Regions from separate parts of the Sporacetigenium sp. TC11 genome, predicted to be linked through region 2. Evidence: riboswitches for the same ligand, from Rfam matches in the RefSeq annotation. Region 2 holds a riboswitch; each other region holds the start of a gene.
What was found. Region 2 has a riboswitch for cyclic di-GMP ahead of ACUSRV_RS04570 (SH3 domain-containing protein). Riboswitches for the same ligand answer to the same signal wherever they lie in the genome.
Positions count from the first base shown of each region.

Region 1 (3,187 bases), on a different contig from region 2:
CTAACTTAACAACTTCATCTGAAAACTTAACTGCAGCAGAATCAAGAATAAGAGATGTAGATGTAGCTAAAGAAATGGTCAACTTATCTAAATTAAACTTATTAAATCAAGCAGCACAAGCTATGATAGGGCAAGCTAAGCAACAACCAGAAGGTGTAATGCAGTTATTAAGATAATTAATTAGATATAGAGAGTAAAGCGTTGGCTTTACTCTTTATTTTTATCATAAATATAATATAATTGAGGAGTTATTGATATGATAATAAACAATAAATCCGATCTGAAAATATATGAAACAAATCTATCACATTATAAAGATAATAAGCTAGAGACAGGGGACAAAAAAACAGATAATGAAAAGGATATAAAAAAAGATAAAAATAGTAATATAAATCTCGGTGTGTATAACGATATTAGAATACAAGTCAATAGTATGGATTATCAACAGAGAAATATTCAAGAAAAAATATCTTTAATTCAATCTGAAGAACTAAAGATAAGTCAAATAGAAAATTCTCTTGAACAAGCTAAAAAAGTTTATATGCAAGCAATAAATAATGAAAGCAAAGAAAATTCTAAGTATAAAAATGCAATTAAAGACTTTGTTAAGCAAATAGATGATATAAAAAAAGATTTTCAAGGTGACGATGATAGAGAACATAAAGAAAATAAAACAGATTATATATACTTAGATAAAGATACTGCTGATTATAAAACTATCGATATTATAAATAATACTTTGAGGGAAATAACCAGTATAAAAACTAAATTATCTGAATCTAAATCCAACTTAATTGTACTAGAGCAAATGATAGAAGGAGTTAAATCTAAAATTAAAAACAAAGAAAGCTATACAAAAGATTATTTAGATATTATCAAATATACAAAAGAAATTGTTTTGACAAACCCATATAAATATATGAATTCTCAAAATAATATCATTAGTGATATTGTTATTGATATTCTTAAGTAGTTTAAAATAAGAGCATGAGTATGAACTAATTTAAATTCATGCGCATGCTTTTTTTATATAAAAATCAAATTTAAAATACAATTTAGTTAGAATTATTATAGTTGTTAAATTTACTTTATTGCAGAAAAAAAGAAATTTATGTAAAATTTTAAAAAACCCTATTAAAATTTGTAAAAATTACGTATAATGGATTTATAATATATTTACACAAAAATTACATAGGCAAACCTAGAGAAATCTAGTGACGCAAAACTATAGGGACTAAGGTTGTAAAACTATGTCAGCCAGTTGCGAATGAGTTTAAAGCTACTCGTTCTGAGTAGCTTTTTTAGTACATATAAAATGGAAAATTTTGTCACAATTTACCTTAATACATAGTAAAAAAGGTAAAAATAGTATATAATTTAATATATTAGAAATAAGATTGTCAGAAAATGTGCTTATTTGTAAAAAAATGTAAAAAAATTGTACAATTAAAAAATTAAATAGGTAAACCTAGAGAAATCTAGGGACACAAAGCTATAGGGACTACGGTTATTATAACTATGTCAGCCAGTTGCATCCGAGCAGAATTTACATCACTTATGTATCTTTATTTAAGTGCGTTCGTATTTAACTATTCCTTCGGAGTAGTTTTTTTTATATAAGGAGGTAGTCATGAATACATACGATTTAATTAAAATAGGACTAGGCGCTACAGATTTAAGGAGCAAAGCTATAGCTCATAATATAGCAAACATAAATACACCTGGTTACAAAAGAAGGTATGTAAGTTTCGAAGAAACATTAAATAGTGCAACACCTAAAATAGAAGAAAAGGTAGATAATTCAACAAGTATGAGAGTAGATGGAAATAATGTTGATTTGGAAACAGAAAAGGTAAATCAAGCAGCTACAAGTCTTCAATATAATGCATTAGTAACTTTAGCGAACAGTAAGATATCAATAACAAAGAGTGTTATATCTGGGAGGTAATTAAATGAGTGTTTTTAGTGGGATGAGAATAAGTACAAGTGGGTTATCATCAGAAAGGCTTAGAATAGATACAATATCTTCAAATATAGCCAATATGAGTACTACAAGGGGAGCTAATGGAGAGGCATATAGACGTAAAGTTGCAGTATTTGAAGAAAACTTTGATGAAAAAGTAGGGATGTTAGGGGTAAAGGCTGCGGCTATAGAAGATGATAAATCACCATTAAAGCAAGTGTATGACCCATCACATCCAGATGCAAATGAAAAAGGATATGTAGAATATCCAAATGTAGATATATTAGTAGAAATGTCAGATTTAATGGCTGCATCAAGAGCTTATGAATCTAATGTAGATACATTAAATGCTCAAAAAAATATGATATCTAAGGCTTTAGAAATCGGAAGGTAGGGGTAGGGAATGAAGATAACTGAAGTAGCTCAAATTAGTAGTAAGCTAATAAATAATGACAATAAGGTAACAGAACAATCAAACTCAAATTTTTCGGATATATTTAAACAAGCTATAAATAATGTAAATGGGGCCCAAGTAAATTCAGATAATATGGTTCAAAGCTTTATAAAAGGAGAAAACGTAGCAATGCATGATGTTATGCTATCAGCACAAGAAGCACAAATGTCTATGCAATTACTTCTTGAAGTAAGAAACAAGTTTGTTGAAGCATATCAAGAAATAAACAAGGTGCAAATATAGTCTTTTAAGCAAGGAGTAAATAAATGGAACAACAAAATATAATTGAAAAAGTCAAAATTTTCTTGCTTAATAGTGTTGAAAAACTCAAGTCATTAAGCAATGCTAAAAAAATAGCAATTGGAGTAGGAGCAATAGCTGTTATACTTGCCACTATATTTACAGCGACGTATGTTCAGAAAAGTAAGTATGATGTTTTATTTTCAAACCTAGACCCTAAGGATGCAGCAAGTATATCACAGGAACTAGAATCTAGAAAAGTAGATACAAAAATAGAAGGCAATACAATATATGTACCAAAACAAGAGGTAGATAAGTTAAGACTAGAACTTTCACCAACTATAACTAACGGTTCAAAAGGATTTGAACTAATGGATGAAGGATCTTCTATAGGTTTAACAGATGAAGAATTTGAAATCAAGAAACAAAGAATGATTCAAGGAGAAATTGAAAAGACAATAAAAAGCTTTTCCCAAGTAGAAAATGCTAGAGTACATATAACCCAAGGTGAGAAATCTGTATTTGTAAAG
Region 1 covers NZ_JBYVNY010000009.1:127,783-130,969, reverse strand. The annotation lists gene ACUSRV_RS13185 (flagellin N-terminal helical domain-containing protein) at 1-176, shown strand, start outside; gene ACUSRV_RS13180 (hypothetical protein) at 257-973, shown strand; cyclic di-GMP riboswitch class I at 1,185-1,269, shown strand; cyclic di-GMP riboswitch class I at 1,452-1,537, shown strand; gene ACUSRV_RS13175 (flagellar basal body protein) at 1,631-1,948, shown strand; gene flgC (flagellar basal body rod protein FlgC) at 1,953-2,357, shown strand; gene fliE (flagellar hook-basal body complex protein FliE) at 2,367-2,660, shown strand; gene fliF (flagellar basal-body MS-ring/collar protein FliF) at 2,684-3,187, shown strand, end outside.
Region 1: it holds a riboswitch for cyclic di-GMP, as region 2 does, so the genes downstream of both, ACUSRV_RS13175 (flagellar basal body protein) here and ACUSRV_RS04570 (SH3 domain-containing protein) in region 2, are expected to answer to the same signal.

Region 2 (3,187 bases):
TTTTGATTAGAGTTAAACTTTAAATTGTTTAAATAGCTATTTAACTTCTCTTCAGATATTTCTCTATAATTATTTAACTTTAAAAATTGATACATTCCATTTGGAGTTTTTACAAAATTAACTGGATCTAGATAATATTTTATATCATCTTCAACTGCTCTTGAAAAGCTAGTAAGGGTAATTGCACTTCTAACATTTGCTGAATGTATTACTTGATCTAGTACTACTTGTTTTGCTAAATGTTCCTCTAAAGTATAATTTAAAACCTTTTCCTCAACAGTCCCATTATTACTTCCATAATTATTATCCCCTGTGTTAGGAACATCAGGCTGTGTTGGATTTTGAGTATTATCTGGAATTTTTATTTCATTTAAATATCTGCTTGCTACATTGCCATTTTGATTATTGTACTTTATTTTACTCCATCCATCTTTTTCTGATATTACCTCTACCTTAGTTCCCTTGTTTAATACCGTAACTACTTTGTATGTAGTACTAGGCCCACTTCTCATGTTAAGCCCATCTACATTTACTGTTTTTTGTACAGTAATTATAGGTTGATTATTATCAGGAACCTTAGGTTCATCTGGCTTTTGAGTATTGTCAGGAATTTTTGTAGCATTTAGATACCTACTTGCTACACTACCAGTTTGGTTATTATATTTTATACTACTCCATCCATCTTTTTCTGATATTACTTCTACTTCTACACCTTTATTTAATACACTTATTACCTTATATCTAGTACTTGGTCCCATTCTCATATTAAGATCATTTATATTCACAACCTTTTTTATACTCTTAACCGGTTGTTCATTATTATCTTGTACAATATCTTCTTTAGGTGGTTGTACTGGTTTAGACTCTGTCTTATCATCTAAGAATCTACTTGCTACATGTCCGCTCATATTATTATATTTGACTTGTGACCAACCATCTTTTTCTGATACTACTTCTACCTCTATTCCCTTGTTTAATACCTTATTTACCCTAAATGCAGTACTTGGTCCACTTCTCATGTTTAATCCGTCTATGTTTACTACCTTTTTTAATGTACTTGTACTATCCTGTTGATTAGGTGCATTTCCTATATTTATATATTTCCCAGATACCCATCCTACTTTTCCAGACTTGGCTTCTATTTTATACCATCCATTTGAATTATCTAATATGTTTACATTATCATTCCTTTTTAATTTAAATAAAATTTTATCATTTGTGCTCGGTCCACTTCTTACATTTAACGAAGAAGCTGTAACTACACCCACATTAGGTGCTGCATTAGCATCTATTGCTGCTAATGGAAGTACAGCTAGAGTTGTTAAAATTATTGGCATCTTCTTTTTCAAAAAACCACTCCTTTTTTTAAAATTGTTAGTGCTTATTAATCCGCTCCTTTCGGCAGCTGGCTGACATAATTATACTTATAAGTATAAAATTAGTCCCTGTAGCTTTGCGTCTCTAGGTTTTCCTAGATTTGCCTTTATCGAATTTTTTATATTTTATACTACCCTCTAAAATCAAACTTTATTTGCGTAGTATGCCATTTTATTTAATTATAATATTTTTTAATGCTAATTTCTACATATTATGTAAATAATTACAATATATTTACATAATATTATATTCATTAAATAACAACAAAACCCTTTTAAATTTAACAAAATCTAAGATTAGCTACGCTAATGTCGCCAACGACCTTGAAAGCCAGGGATCTTTCTCAAAATTTGCAGTAAATTGATATAAAAAAAGAAAGTACCAATAATACTTTCTTTTTTTGTATCAACTTATTTTAAGTTTTTTGCATATTCTCTAAGTTTTGCTTCTGCTTCATTTTCTGGTTCTTGTAGAACTATATTGTGAGGCATTTTTTTGCCATCTTCATCAACACATATAAAAGTTGTAAAACCATCTACTATAACCTTTTCTATATCTCCGTTTTTTACAACCTTACCATAAACAGTCATACTAGTATTTCCTGTATAAATAACCTTAGTCTCTAATGTTATTATTTCTCCTTTGTTTACAGGACAAGTAAATTTAAGTCCATGCATTTTTAAACAAACCATATTATCAGGATTTTTGTATGTGCTTGCAGCAGCTATAAATGCGCCTTCTATAAACCATTCAGCCATTCTTCCTGCAAATAAAGTTCCGTGGTGATTTAAATCTTCTGATTTCACTAATTTTGACATTGTATAAGTTTTCATCTTAGGTTCCTCCTTAAATGCTTGCAATATTTTTACATAATAATATATTCATTATGTAATAACAAAACCCTTTTAAATTTGATGAAAAATAAAGTATGTAGATATATTTATACAAAAAAGGAAAGCATTTAATAATGCTTTCCTTTTTAATTAACTATTTAATATTTTTTTAGTTGTAGAATTATTGTATATACTATCTGGAACCTGGTTTATTAGTTCATTTAACTTTTCCCTACATTTTGCTATATCACCTTGTGCTTTATATATCATAGCTATATTATACAATGAGTGATCGTAGTAGTTATCTTTAGCTGTATATCTATTTACATAATTATTGTAGTATTTTAAAGCTGTATCGTAATCTTTTTTAGATTCATAAATGCTACCTAATATATATATAGATTCTGAAACATATAACTTGTCTTTTCCATACTCTGCAAGATATTCAAAGCTTTTTATTGCATCTTTACGTAGGCCTCTTTCTTTTTCGTCTAATGCTTTTTTATAAAGAGCATGTTCATCTGCAATTAAAACTTCTTTTTTAATTATAGGTTTAATGCTTCCGATTTGAGCTTTAAGCTCAGAATTTTCTTCTTTTGATTTTATTAAATCTTCTTTATAACTACCAACTTGTGTATTTAATGTACTAACTTGATTATTTAAATTTGATATTTTATTGTATCCATATATAGATTGACCTATTATTCCTGCTGTTAAAAGAGCAATTACTGCTACAGGTAAACTGTTTTTTTTCTTATTTTTACTGCTCTTTTGTTTTTTGTCCTTTGGATTTTTCTTAGCTGGTTTTTCTATATTTTCATCTATTTTATATACTCTTTTGTCTATAAACTTAATAACAATTTCATTACTTTTATCTAGTGTTAAAGCTTTATTAAAATAATTCCTTGCAATTATTTCATCTTTTCTTTCCATACAAATAAGTCCTAAGACTATGTACGGCTCTATAAGTTGTGGGT
Region 2 covers NZ_JBYVNY010000002.1:329,679-332,865, reverse strand. The annotation lists gene ACUSRV_RS04570 (SH3 domain-containing protein) at 1-1,349, opposite strand, end outside; cyclic di-GMP riboswitch class I at 1,398-1,492, opposite strand; gene ACUSRV_RS04565 (acyl-CoA thioesterase) at 1,788-2,210, opposite strand; gene ACUSRV_RS04560 (tetratricopeptide repeat protein) at 2,361-3,187, opposite strand, start outside.

Region 3 (3,187 bases), on a different contig from region 2:
GAGGGGGACTTCATAATGGAAAAACATTATTTATATATAGTTCTTACAAGAACAAGTACAGTAATATCAAGACTTATTCAATTTATAAAAAATGATAAATATACTCATGCAGCTGTTTCACTTGATAAAGAGCTTAACTTTATGTACGGCTTTGGTAGAAAATATGCTCATAACCCTTTTATTGGAGTATTTAGAAAAGAAGAACTTAATAAAGGAATATATAAATCTCATAAGAATTTACCTGGAAAAATAATAGAAGTTGAGGTAACGAAGGATCAATATGAAGATGCCAAAAATTTATTAAATGAATTTATTATTAATAGTGATAACTACAAATACAATTATAGAGGTCTTATAGACGGAATATTTAACAATGAAGCATGTTATGAAAATAGGTTTTTATGTTCTGAGTTTGTTTATCACATTTTAAAAGAAAGTAATATTGCAGATCTTAAAATGTCTAGAAATCTTGTTAGACCTCAAAACTTAATGAACATAGAAAGTAAGACGATATATGAAGGCAATCTTAAAAATATAGAAAATCAAAACACTGATTACAATTTATGTCTGTTATTATTGCACCAATACCAACTTACCGCTGATTTAAAGGATGATATATTATATATGAAATGTAAGTGGAATAATATATAAAAAATTTTCATAATCTTGTACTTAAACTAATATAATATATTGTTAGGAAATAGTTATTTTTATAACGATTTTGTTAACACACTACATATTATCACCATATAGTGTAAGTGTAATATTAGTATTATAATTTTAAGGGGGATTAACATGAAAAAGATTTTAGGCCTAGGATTAACAAGTTTAATGACTGTAACACTACTTAGCGGATGTACACCACCTAAAGAAGAAGCAGTAGCGCCATCAACTGGATTGAAAGATGGATCTTATCATGCAGAATATGACAGAAAAGACGTTAGAAACTGGACTGCTTTTGTTGATATCACTGTTAAAGATGGTAAAATAACAGAAGCATACTATGATTATACAAATGAGAAAAAAGAAATGAGAACAAAATCTCAAGGGTATATAGATGGATTTAAAGCAGCCAATGGATATACACCAAGAGAAGGTTTTGATAAACTTGGAGCTAATCTAATTGAGGTTCAAGATGCAGCAAAAGTTGACGTTGTAACTGGTGCTACTCACTCATCTAGAAACTTTAATGAACTTGCAGCAGCTGCAATAGAAAAAGCAAAAACTGGCGATGCTACAGCGGCTATAGTACCTCTTTATGAAGACGGTAAATACAAAGTTGAAGCAGATAAATTTGATGATCACGGTTGGAAACCTTTTGTAGAACTTGAAATAAAAGATCATAAAATTGCAACTGTGAACTTTGATTATATAAATGAAGCTGGAAAATTAAAATCTGAAGATGCAGAATATAAAGCTAATATGGAACCAGTTGCAAAAACTTATCCAGCAAAATATCTTCCTGAATTAGAAAAAGCATTAGTAGATAAGCAACTTATAGGTGATGTTGAAGCTGTAACTGGTGCCACACATTCTTCTGACAACTTCAAAGCATTAGTAGAATATGCTTTAGATGATTTAGCAGAAGTAGGTAAAACTGGCACTGCTACTATGAGTATGACTGAAGAATAAAATATATTTTATATCTATTATATATTTACAAAGTACTACAAAAAATATATAATTTAGAAATAGAACTAAAATTTGATAAAGGCAAACCTATGGAAACATAGGGACGCAAAGCTAAAGGGGCTAATTTTATAAGTATAATTATGCCAGCCAGTTGCCGAAGAGAGCATAGATATGTGTCTATTAAAGCTACTCTTTTTGAGTAGCTTTTTTTATCTCTTTAAAGTTTATCAATTCTTTTAAAATGAATATTAGTTCGTACAAATATTAAAAGAATAAGGGAGATGTAAAAAATGAAAAAAGTATTAGCATCAATTGTTTGTGCAAGTGCATTATTAGTACCTAATACTTCAGTATATGCTGCTGAAGAAACTACAGAAACAGGTGCAGGAATAACACCAGATCAAATAACTTATAGTACAGATACGTTATTTGAGGATATTCAATTATCATTCACTTATAATGATGAACAAAAAGCAGATTTATTAATTGATATCGCTGAAGAACGTCTTTCAGAAGCTACAGAGATGGCGGAACAAGAAAAAAGTGAATTTGTGGAAACAGCAATAGATGGCTATCTTGAGACAATAGATGAAGCTCAGGATCAGGTTCTAGATGTTATCACAGATGAAAATATAGGTGAAGAAGTTAAAGAAGATTTAATAGATGGACTAGAAAATATATCAGTAGTAGATGACATAGTAGAAGAAAACTTAGCAGATGATCAAAAGGAACAAATCGAAGAAAATACTGAAGAGATAAGTTATGCAGCGAATGTTGTAGCGGATATAGATGTTGAAACTGTAAAAATCCTTCGTGATAAAGGATTTGGATTTGGCAAAATAGCATATATTAATTCTTTGTCTACAATTAGTGGAAAATCAGTTGATGAATTAGCTAGTTTAGTTGTGGATGATGGCAAAGGCTTAGGAGAACTTTCAAAAGAATTAGGTATTAGTCCATCACAAATAAGATCAAATAGTAAATCTAAAGAAAAAAATGTAAAGAAAGAAAACATAGTGAATAGTGATGATGTTGTTGAAACTAGTGTAGCTGATGCAAGTGAAAACGTTGTTAAAACTAATGTAAATAACGACGTTATTAAAGCTAATACGTCTACTTTAACAAAGGAAATAGATAAAACAAAAGATAAAGAAACAAAACAGCAACCAAAACTAGACAAAGAAAAAGAACAGTTAAATAAAAATGAAGAAGTAAAAAAGCAGCCAGAGATAAATAAAGAAGATGAAAAAAAGCCAGTAAAAATAAAGGAAGATAAAGAAAAAGAAGAAATTGTAAAGGATAAAAAAGAGAATAAAGATAAGTAATCAGATATAGATAGAAATAACTATATAATTTACTTGCAAAAAGGGTGGCCAAACAGCCGCTCTTTTTAATTTGAATGATTTAGTCATATTTATGACTAAATCTTATTATTCCACAGATTGTTAGCGATATTATAGAGCAAAATAGTGCTTTTAGAAACAACTCCATACTAAATATATACCTCCATTAAATATAGATAACATAATATAATTCTGCAATGTATATAAAAATC
Region 3 covers NZ_JBYVNY010000014.1:66,314-69,500, forward strand. The annotation lists gene ACUSRV_RS15710 (hypothetical protein) at 16-651, shown strand; gene ACUSRV_RS15715 (FMN-binding protein) at 796-1,632, shown strand; cyclic di-GMP riboswitch class I at 1,703-1,791, shown strand; gene ACUSRV_RS15720 (DUF5667 domain-containing protein) at 1,923-2,957, shown strand.
Region 3: it holds a riboswitch for cyclic di-GMP, as region 2 does, so the genes downstream of both, ACUSRV_RS15720 (DUF5667 domain-containing protein) here and ACUSRV_RS04570 (SH3 domain-containing protein) in region 2, are expected to answer to the same signal.

Region 4 (3,187 bases), on a different contig from region 2:
AAGCTTAGCTGGAATAATAGTTGCTGTAATAATTCATGTATATTTAAGCAAGAAATCTAAAAATATAATAGATAATAAAGAAATAAATGAAAAATAAGGAGAGTTAATATATGGAATTTCATCACGTATCAGTGCTTTTAAATGAATGTATAGATAATTTGGATATAAAACCTGATGGTATATATGTAGATTGTACATTAGGTGGAGCTGGTCACTCTAAGGAAATAGTTAAAAAACTTGGACCTAATGGTCTTTTGGTATGCTTTGATCAAGATATAAATGCTATAAATACTGCAAAAGAAAGACTTAGTGATTATTCTGATAGAGTTAAACTTGTTCATAGAAACTTTGTTCATTTAAAAGAAGAATTAGAAAACTTAGGTATTAATAAAATAGATGGAGTTTTGGCAGACTTGGGAGTATCATCTCATCAACTTGATGAAGCCGAAAGAGGTTTTTCATATATGCAAGATGCTCCACTTGATATGAGAATGGATATAAGAAGTCCACTATCTGCATACGAAGTTGTAAATGAGTATGACGAGAAAGATCTTGCTAGAATAATAAGAGACTATGGCGAAGATAATTGGGCTAAGCGTATAGCACAATTTATAGTACAAGAAAGACAAGAAAAACCTATAGAAAGTACTGGAGAACTTGTTGAGGTAATAAAAAAAGCAGTACCTAAAAAGGCTAGAATGGACGGCCCTCATCCAGCTAAGAGAACTTTCCAAGCTATAAGAATAGAAGTAAACAATGAACTTGGAATAATAAACGAGATGATAGAAGATGCAACTTCAATATTAAATCCTGGTGGTAGAATATGTATAATAACTTTCCATTCTCTAGAGGATAGAATAGTTAAAAATGCTTATAAAGATTTGGCTATTGATTGTATATGTCCACCGGAACTTCCTATATGTCAATGCGATAAAGAATCTCTTTTAAAAATTATAAGTAGAAAACCTATATTACCATCAGATGAAGAAATAGAAGTAAATCCTAGATCTAGAAGTGCAAAATTGAGAGTTGCACAAAAAATATAGAGAAAATAGTCGATTTTTGTTTGCAATAAATCAGAAAAGTGATAAAATTTAAATCAGGATTAAAATTCGATAAAGGCAAATCTAGGGAAACTTAGAGACGCAAAGCTAAAGGGGCTAATTTTATTAATATAATTATGCTAGCCAGTTGCCGAAAAGTCGGCTATGAGTTTTGATTCGCAAGTACGTTAAAGATACAGGAGGTAACTTGTGAAAAATATTATATCCCATTCAGATCCTAAGTCACCTATATCAGAAGCATATAGAAGTATAAGAACTAGTATAGAGTTTAGTAATATAGATAAAAATATAAAAACTATAGTTGTAACTAGTTCAATGCAAGGTGAAGGGAAGAGCACTACAGCTTGTAATTTGGCAGTATCCTTTGCTAACTTAGGAAAGAAAATCTTGGTACTAGATTGTGATCTAAGAAGGCCAAGTATTCATAAGCAATTTGGAATTACAAATATACACGGCTTGATTGATGTTATTTTAGATTATAAAAACCTTGATGAATGCATTCAAAGAACTGATATAGAAAACTTAGATATAATCACATCTGGCCAGATACCACCAAATCCATCAGAGATGTTGAGTTCTAACAAGATGAGGAATTTAGTTAATAGTTTAAAAGATAATTATGACTATATTATATTAGATACTCCACCGGCTGGAATAGTAACTGATGCAGCTGTATTATCTAGTTATTGCGATGGAGTAATAATGGTATGTGCTTCTGGAGAAGTAGATATAGAAATGGCAAAAATAGCTAAAGAGCGTTTAAATAAAGTTAATGCTAAAATACTTGGAGCAGTTCTTAATAAGATGAAAATAGACAAGAATAAGTATTCAAATTATTACTATGGGGAAGATATTCCAAAGAAAAAACGCAAAAGAAACTAAAGAAATCTCCTAAGTCATATTATAATATGACTTAGGAGATTTTTTGTTATACTATATTATTTTCTTATGAACCATACGTGCACCAATTAGAGCAGCAGCTACTGTAGATACAGTAGCTATAGCTATATTTTTATATATTTTATTATAATTATTTATATTCATTTTTATTAGCTAAAGTATCACTAGGTTCAAGCCCACTACCATCTTCACGAACCCAATACCATGGTCCACCTAAATTGGCACCACCTGAAAATTCTCTTTCCTCATCTGTCCAATTTTCCATATTAGGATACTCTCTAGTATGATAGTATTTACGTCCATTAAACTCTTGAATACTGTCACCTTCATAAAAAATAATATCATCGTAATTATTAAAATATTTATATGCATATTCTACAGCTATCTTATCTGTAAATTCTTAATTAGAATTTATAGGTTTAGATGCTATGAAATCCTCCATTGTTCCATCAGGATAATAAGAAACAACTTTTTTAGTATATTTATGTACACATATAGCATCTTCAAATGAGTTGTATTCATTTCCATATATAAACGCATGATAATTATTCTTTATTTCCTTTGGCAATACGTCACCTTCTATAAGAGTATAATTGTACTCATTTCCATTTAAATCCTTCAGTATTTTTAAAGCTTCGTTAACTGTTATCGCTTCTTCAGCGTTTTCCTTCTTTTTAATTGTAGTTATTTTTTCTTCTAGATCGTTTAATTTAGAGTTATATTCTTTAGACAAATCACTATTTTTAGATTTTAATTCTTTTATTAATTTAGTAGCATCATCATATTTCTTATTAGAAATAAATTCTTCAATTTCCTTGATTTTTTTGTTTAAACTTTCTTCACTAATTTTCATTTCTGTTGAAGTTTTATTTTCTTCTTCTTCTGTTATTTTTTCATTTCCTTTACATCCTGTCAGCATTAGAATTACTAAAGTTATTAATATTAAGACTTTTTTTCTCACAGTAAAATCTTCCTCTCTTAAAATAATGTAAAAATATTCCACTGAAATATATTATAAGTGATTTTATTATCTAATGTATAAATTTTTGGAAAAGTTTAGAATATGTAAAAAAATAAAGGAATATAAATAAATATGTAGTAATATGTAAATATAAGGTATATTATAATATTTTTAGGGGGTAAGACAGTGAAGAAAATTTTGACGTTATTAATTTCATTTATTTTATGTTTTACGCAAATATCTTGGGGGCAGACGAAAGTAG
Region 4 covers NZ_JBYVNY010000001.1:462,599-465,785, reverse strand. The annotation lists gene lgt (prolipoprotein diacylglyceryl transferase) at 1-97, shown strand, start outside; gene rsmH (16S rRNA (cytosine(1402)-N(4))-methyltransferase RsmH) at 111-1,046, shown strand; cyclic di-GMP riboswitch class I at 1,111-1,199, shown strand; gene ACUSRV_RS02280 (CpsD/CapB family tyrosine-protein kinase) at 1,254-1,946, shown strand; gene ACUSRV_RS02275 (hypothetical protein) at 2,095-2,229, opposite strand; gene ACUSRV_RS02270 (hypothetical protein) at 2,365-2,925, opposite strand; gene ACUSRV_RS02265 (M14 family zinc carboxypeptidase) at 3,112-3,187, shown strand, end outside.
Region 4: it holds a riboswitch for cyclic di-GMP, as region 2 does, so the genes downstream of both, ACUSRV_RS02280 (CpsD/CapB family tyrosine-protein kinase) here and ACUSRV_RS04570 (SH3 domain-containing protein) in region 2, are expected to answer to the same signal.